One region of the Clostridium sardiniense genome, then DNA from elsewhere that is predicted to be linked to it. Evidence: riboswitches for the same ligand, from Rfam matches in the RefSeq annotation. Region 1 holds a riboswitch; the other holds the start of a gene.
What was found. Region 1 has a riboswitch for cyclic di-GMP ahead of K5V21_RS00915 (SpaA isopeptide-forming pilin-related protein). Riboswitches for the same ligand answer to the same signal wherever they lie in the genome.
Positions count from the first base shown of each region.

Region 2: linked by a shared signal. The riboswitch ahead of K5V21_RS04265 (flagellar basal body protein) and the one ahead of K5V21_RS00915 (SpaA isopeptide-forming pilin-related protein) in region 1 are both predicted to bind cyclic di-GMP.

Region 1 is NZ_JAIKTU010000001.1:223,385-227,582, forward strand. It holds gene K5V21_RS00910 (catalase) at 1-1,087, shown strand, start outside; cyclic di-GMP riboswitch class II at 1,651-1,734, shown strand; cyclic di-GMP riboswitch class II at 1,868-1,951, shown strand; cyclic di-GMP riboswitch class II at 2,087-2,170, shown strand; gene K5V21_RS00915 (SpaA isopeptide-forming pilin-related protein) at 2,371-4,198, shown strand, end outside.
Region 2 is NZ_JAIKTU010000003.1:172,469-176,666, forward strand. It holds gene fliF (flagellar basal-body MS-ring/collar protein FliF) at 1-547, opposite strand, end outside; gene fliE (flagellar hook-basal body complex protein FliE) at 573-872, opposite strand; gene flgC (flagellar basal body rod protein FlgC) at 885-1,289, opposite strand; gene K5V21_RS04265 (flagellar basal body protein) at 1,295-1,618, opposite strand; cyclic di-GMP riboswitch class I at 1,792-1,874, opposite strand; gene flgL (flagellar hook-associated protein FlgL) at 2,154-3,302, opposite strand; gene K5V21_RS19500 (flagellin N-terminal helical domain-containing protein) at 3,389-4,198, opposite strand, start outside.

The DNA of each region.
Region 1 (4,198 bases):
GTTCCCAGATTTCGTACACACTCAAAAGAGAAATCCACAAACTCATTTAAAAGATGCAAATATGTACTGGGATTTCTTATCACTTACTCCAGAATCAATACATCAGGTAGTTTATATGTTTACAGATAGTGGGACACCAAAAGATATAAGACATATAAATGGATTTTCAAGTCATGCATACATGTGGTATAACGAAAAGAACGAGTATGTATGGGTTAAATATACATTTAAAACTGACCAAGGAAGAGAAAATCTTACTGTTGAAGAAGCAGAAGAATTAGCTAGTAAAAACCCTGATAGCACTATATCAGATCTTTTTGAGAATATAGAGAAAGGAAATTTCCCAAGCTGGACTGTATATGTTCAAATAATGACACCAGAACAAGCTGAAAAATATGAGTTTGACCCATTTGATGTTACAAAGGTTTGGTATCATAAGGATTTCCCACTAATTCCATTTGGGAAATTAGTTCTAAATAGAAATCCAGAAAATTATTTTGAAGAAATTGAACAAGCAGCCTTTTCTCCAAGTAATTTTGTTCCAGGAATAGCAGCTTCACCAGATAAGTTGTTACAAGGTAGATTATTTGCATATAAGGATGCCCAAAGATACAGACTTGGTACTAATCATGATCAATTACCAGTCAATGCTCCAAAATCTAATGTTAATACAAAACAAAGAGATGGACAAATGAATTTAAATAATGGTGGATCAAGACCAAACTATTTCCCAAATTCATTTGAAGATATATCCACAGATGAGAAATATAATCCACCAGCAGTAGATGTAAGTGGTATATTAGCAAAGCATAAACTAGATGTAGAAGATATAGATTTTGTTCAACCAGGAGAATTCTATAGAAGAGTTCTTAAACCACAAGAAAAAATTAACTTAGTTCATAATATTGTATTACATCTTGGTAAAGCTGTTGAAAACATTCAATATAGGCAAGTAGCTTTATTCTATAAAGTTGATGTTGAACTTGGAACTAAAGTAGCAGAACAATTAAAATTAGATGTTAATAGAGTGAAAGATCTTGCAGAAATGTCTCAAGAAGATAGGGTGAAAGCAACTTTAAATTATTAATAAAAAAGTCAGTTTAAGTTTTAGCTGATTTAAGCCTGTAGATAGAAGGACTTTTTCTTTTAGGAAAAAGTCCTTTTAATATTTTATATAATTAATTTTAAAGTATATCAGTATAATATTTGATTTATATTACCAAAGTTTATTTTGATTGTAAGACATAAGAAAGGTTACTTTGTTGGTATGAAGTAGATGGTTTGGATATTTAGTTCTATAATTAATAGATAATTAATTAATATAAATTATCAACTAATATTAAATAAATTTTAACGAAAATAAAATTCAAAATATAAATGGTGGATTATTATGGAAGAAATTTGAATAAATTATTAATAACTGATTTTATGTATTGAGGTCAAATTTGTATAGTGTTAGAATTGGTTTTAACAAAATGAGTAGATTTCATTATGTTAATAAAATCTATAAACTGAAGAATTATACTCTGTATATTTACATTTTATATATAGAGTTTGTATTGTAACTGACTAATTTATTTAAATTAATACTTAGAAATATAAATTAGTCTTTTTTTATGCAGAAATGAACTAAATAATAAAAATTGAATAACCATATTTAGGAACTGTGAGATACATTCTGTATTTGGGCACTTGGAATGTATGGAGTTGGTAGTGCAACCGACTAATTTATTTTTTAATTACTGTTATAGAAATTTTTATACCAATTATTTTTTAATATTGGGATAGAGCTTTTTATACAAATTAAATATAAGTTAGTCTTTTTTTATACAAAAATTAACTAATTATATAATAAAAAATTGAATAACACATATTTAGGAACTGTGAAATACATTCTGTATTTGGGCACTTGGAATGTATGGAGTTGGTAGTGCAACCGACTAATTTATTTTTTAATTACTGTTATAAAACTTTTTATGCCAATTATTTTTTTAATACTAGCATAGAACTTTTTATACAAATTAAATATAAGTTAGTCTTTTTTTATGCATAAATGAGCTAATTATATAATGAAAAAATTGAATAACACATATTTAGGAACTATGAAATACATTCTGTATTTGGGCACTTGGAATGTATGGAGTTAGTAGTGCAACCGACTAATTTATTTTTTAATTACTGCTATAGAACTTTCTATACAAATTAAATATAAATTAGTCTTTTTTTATGCAAATAGAATGAAATGAACAACAGGAATTTGTTAAACTAAAAAATTTTAGAAAGGACTGATAATGAAAGGATTATTTAAGAATAAGTGAAGGAGAAATTATCTTATGGGAATTTTAAGAAAATTTAAAAAGGAGGGATTATATGAGTCATAAGAGAAAAGAGTTTTTTGCATTTCTTGCTATAGTAGTGGTAGTTAATATGATTACTAGTATGTTTTTACCTACTGCATCAGTTTTGGCAGCAACAACTTCAAAAGGTAACTCTAATATAGAAGTTAAGATAACTAGTGATAAAAAGACTGTAGAATCAGGCAATCAGATTACATTTAATCTAGAATATAAAGTTGTTGGTGGACAGGGTTCTATAAAAGAGGGGGATGTTTTAGAGTTTAAACTACCTGATGAATTTAGTAATATAAAACCTAAATATCCACCAGAACATTTTAAAGATGTAGAGGTACATGGAACTACTGTAAGAGCTATATTTAGTAAAGGAGTAGAAACAGCTATTGCTGGATATATGTCAATAGTAGCAACTGCAAAAAATGTAAATAATAATACTCCAGCTAGAGTTGAAGTAAATGTAAATGGTACAACACAATACTTAGATGTAGAAGTAACACCTAAACCAGAAGATCCAAATACAGATCCAAATCCAAATCCGAATCCAGCAGATAGGCAGTTATTAAAGAGTGTTGAAAATGCTATTGGTTGGGAAGGAAATAAAATGTTAGCTAATATAGCAAAACCAGTGGTTGGAAAAAGTACAAAGTATACTATATATATAAATGAAAAATATGCACCAATGCATAATGTATCCTTAGATGATACTATGCCAGAAGGTACAGAGCTTTTAAAGGATTCTATAAAAATTTATGAAATACCATATGGTGGATCAGCAAAAGATGTAACTAAGGATATGATAAATAAGATGAATATAAGTTCTAATAGATTATATTTATACTTAGATTACACAGATAAACAATACAGAATAGAGTATTCTGCAAAGTATAATACTGAGTATCCTCAATATATAAATACAGCTAAGCTTTCACAATATGGAAAAGATACTATAAATAGTTCAACAATAGTTAAACCTATAGTTGATGATAGGATGATTAGTAAAAGCTATAGAAGTGAAAATGAAATTAAAGATAAGGATGGAAGGTCCACATTTGTTGTAAGTAAGATAGGAGACAGTGTAGATTATACAGTTGATGTAAATCCTAATAATGCTAGTATAAAAAATGCAATATTTGAAGATAACTTCCCAAAAGGAATGCAGCTTGTTGATGGCAGCGTACAGGTTGGAGAAAAAGATATAAGTGGAAACTTTAAATGGATAACAGATAGTATTAAAGGTAATATAAGTACAACCAATAACAAAATGACTATAAATCTTGGAGACACAAACAAGCACTATTATATATACTACAAACTTAAAGTAACTGATAGATATAAAGAATATAACAATAATGCAAAAATATCTTATGATGGAACATCACAGGAAGTAAATTCAGAAATTAATTATGAGATGAATGCAGGTGCAATAAATGCACAAAAATTAGTTGATAAAACAGAGATTAAAAAGGGTGACGATCAGATAGTTACTTATACAATAAACTTTGATTGTTATGGATATTTTAATCAAAATTATTTAAGTTTAGTTGATAATTTAGATAGTAGATTAAAGATTGTAGGAGTTGAGGTACCAAAGGAATTTACAGCAAAAGTAGCAGATGGAAACAAAGTTACTGTAGTAAATGATAAAGGTTCAATAGACTATGGACAAAAGCTTCAAGTAAAGATAAAAGCTGATTTTAGTAATATACCAGATGGAACAACGATAAGAAATGTAGCTAAAATAGATAAAGCTACAACAAATGAAGTTACTACTAAAAAAGGATATGTTTTTGAAGTTAGGAAGATTGATAGTTATACAAAAGAAGCTTTAAAAGGAGCAAAATTTG
Region 2 (4,198 bases), on a different contig from region 1:
CATCTTTTAAAGAAATATAAACAGCTGCTTTTCCATCCTTACTTTCCCCATTAAATACAGACTGTTCTCCTTGCGTTATATGTACTCTTGCATTATCTATACCAGGAAATGTCTTTATTGTTTTTTCTAACTCTCCCTGTACCATTCTAGTCTTCTCTATTTGGAACTCCTCATCTGTCATAGACAAATTTGAGCTTTCATCCATTAATTCAAAACCTTTTGATCCATTAGTTATGTTTGGAGATAATTCTATTCTTAATTTATCTACTTGATCTTTAGGTACAAGAATAGAATCTCCATCTATTTTTGTATCAACTTTTTTATCTTCTAATGCTTTTGTTATATTTGCAGAATCTGTAGAATCTAGTCCTGAAAATAATACCTTGTATTTATTCTGTCTACTATAATTTATAGTAAACACCAATGCTAATATTACTGTGACTATTCCAATACCTATGGCAACTTTAGTACCAATTTTTAATTTTTTAATTTTTTCTCCTAAACCTTTTAAGAAACTCTTTATTTTATCTATTAAATTCTTTTGCATACTATCTTCCTTTTATTAAAGACTTTTATAATTGCATCCTATTGACTTCTTGATAAGCTTCAACGACTTTATTTCTAGCTTCTATAAGTAGTTGCATTGATATTTGTGCTTCTTGCATTGATAACATAACATCATGCATATTAACATTGTCACCTTTGATTAGACTTTCAACCTTATTGTCTGCAGTTACTTGAAGATCATTTACTTTATTTATTGCATTACCTAATACTTTTGAAAAATCTCCATTACTTTCTTTAGCATGTCCTATTTTTTGTACATCAATGCCACTTACTAATGAATTTACCTCTATTGGTTTTATATTCATTTTATCCTCCTACTATCTTCCTATTTCTAAAGCTTTAGAAATCATATTTTTTTGCGCATTTAAAGAGTCTACATTAGATTCATATGATCTAGATGCAGTTATTAAATCAGACATCTCAACTAATAAATCAACATTAGGATACTCTACATATCCATCTTTATCAGCATCTGGATGATTAGGCTTATACTCTTTTTTAAGTGGAGATTTATCATTTTCAATTTTAACTGCCTTCACACCTAACATACCTAATTTATTATCATAATTTTCAGAAAAGACAGCAACTTTTCTTACATATGCTCCACCTTTTTTAGTTCTAGTTGCCCTCGAATTTGCAATATTTGATGATATTACATCAAGTCTTAATTTTTCAGAACTTAATCCACTAGCACTTATTCTCATTCCACTAAATATACTCATTTTTACTACCTTCCACTTATTACACTCTTAGCCATAGCTAATTTAATATTTGTAATACTTATTAAACTATTATACATAAGCGTATTTGCTGCTTGATCCACTTTTTCACTTTCTAAATCCACATTATTTCCATCAAATCTCATACTTGTTGATTTATCTTCCTTAATTTTAATTTTATTTTCGTTACTCTTATCATTTAGACTTTCTTCAAATGTGACATATTTTCTTTTATACTTTGGAGTATTAACATTAGCAATATTATTTGATATTGTCTCTCCTCTTAGCTTAGCTATGTCTAAGCTTGTCTTAATTAGTTTATAAATTTCCATACATTCCTCCTCTTATTGTTCAGAATAACACAACTATTAGGATATATTTTCCTAATAATTGCAAAGTTTATATTCTTACTATTTTTAACAGCAAAAAAAAAACCACTCACAAAGCGCGAGTAGCCTAAAATCAAAAAACAAGAAAAAAAATAAGATAAATATTCTTATTTTATTAGTGCAACTGGCTGGCATAATATTGATCTTAGCCCCTATAGCTTTGCGTCATTAAGTTTCCCTAATTTTGCTAATTATTAAATTGTGATATGTATTCTATTATATACTACTTTTATGTATTTTTCTACTTATTATTTAAATTTTATACATATTTTCTTTATATTTCTTATATTTCATTATTTTTCTATTCATTATTTTTCCTTATTTTTACTTATATGTCTTTTTTTAATTTATAATTTTCATAAATATATAAACACATTATGTAACTCTATTATTCTTATACTCTAATATTTTTATTAACCTCACACTGAAATAAAGGATAAAGCGTAAAGGCCTTATCCTTTTAAATATTTAGATTATCTTATCTTAATAGTTGCATTACACCTTCTGGTTGACTCTTAGCTTGAGCTGCCATAGCTTGTGAAGCTTGTGTTAATAGGTTGAATTTAGATAAAGTCATCATTTCTTTTGCAACGTCAACGTCTCTTATTCTTGATTCAGCTGCAGTTAAGTTTTCACTTGAAGTACTTAAGTTTGATTGAGCACTTTCTAATCTATTTTGCATTGCTCCAAAATTAGCTCTTGAAGTATTTACTTTTTCTAAAGCCTTATCTAAAGTAGTTATCATTTTTTGTGCTGCTTTACATCCTGATTCATTATCTGCTTTTATTGCATCTATATCTGCTTTTGCTATTCCTAATGATTCTGTTCCTAAGTTATTAATTTGAACTAATAATTGTTGTCCTTCGTTAGCTCCAACTTGTAGGTTAACTTTTCCTCCAATAATATCACTTATTGTTGTTTCTCCAATATTTTCATCAGTTAAAACAGCTGTTGCATCTGTATCTAATTTAAAAGTGATTGTTTTACCAGCGCTAGTTAAAGTATATTCTCCAGCTTTTAATTTACCTGCACCACCTGTAGCTTTAAATGTATAATTTCCAGCATCTGTTTTAACAGTAATATCTGTATCAGCACCATTAGCTTTAGTTGTTAATTTAATATCCCCTTTAGCTGTAATTCCACTTACATCTAAGCCTTCTATAGTATAGCCTGCCTTTGTAGTAAATGTCTTATTATCACCAATTTTTGTTGATCCATTTAATAAGTTCTTACCATTAAATTGAGTTGAATCTGCAATTCTATCTATTTCACTATGTAGTTGATTTAATTCTTCAACAATCTTTTCTCTATCTGAACCTGAATTTGTTTCATTAGATGCTTGAACTGAAAGTTCTCTCATTCTTTGAGTGATGTTTCCGATTTCTTCTGTTGCACCTTCTGCTGTTTGAATTAAAGATACACCATCTTGAGTATTTCTAGATGCTTGATCTAATCCTCTAATTTGGCTTCTCATCTTTTCAGATATTGCTAGTCCTGCTGCGTCATCTCCAGCTTTGTTTATTCTTAATCCTGAAGATATTTTTCCCATAGCTGCTCCAGCTAAGTTTGTGTTTTTGTTCATTGAGTTTAATGCTGTCATAGCATTCATATTTGTGTTGATTCTCATATTTTGCACTCTCCTTAGTAATTTATTTTTTGACATCCTTGTCATTTATAATTTTAAAATATAAATCTATAGTTTCTATTGATTTATTATCTTAATAATTGCATTATTCCTTCTGGTTGGCTCTTAGCTTGAGCTGCCATAGCTTGTGAAGCTTGTGTTAGTAGGTTGAATTTAGATAAAGTCATCATTTCTTTTGCAACATCAACGTCTCTTATTCTTGATTCAGCTGCAGTTAAGTTTTCACTTGAAGTACTTAAGTTTGATTGAGCACTTTCTAATCTATTTTGCATTGCTCCAAAATTAGCTCTTGAAGTATTTACTTTTTCTAAAGCCTTATCTAAAGTAGTTATCATTTTTTGTGCTGCTTTACATCCTGATTCATTATCTGCTTCTATTGCATCTATATCTGCTTTTGCTATTCCTAATGATTCTGTTCCTAAGTTATTAATTTGAACTAATAATTGTTGTCCTTCATTAGCTCCAACTTGTAAGTCAACTTTTCCTCCAAGAACATCACTTACTTTTGTTTCTCCGATTTTAGAATCTGTAGTAGCAGTTGTTATTGCTTTGTCTACTTTAAATGTAATACTGCTACTTCCGTTCTTTAATGTTATAACTTTATTAGCATCAAGTGTTCCTTTTGCCCCTGTCATAGTAACATCTGTTGCTGTGAAAGTTTTTCCATCTACTTTTATAGTAACGTTAGTTTGATTAGCACCTGCTCCGTTTGTTAAAGTTAATTTAATATCATCTTTAGTAGAAATTCCGTCTAATCCTTCTATAGTATAACCAGCATCTGTAGTAAATGTTCCAACAGTACCAATCTTTGTTGTTCCATTTAATAAGTTCTTACCATTAAATTGAGTTGAATCTGCAATTCTGTCTATTTCACTATG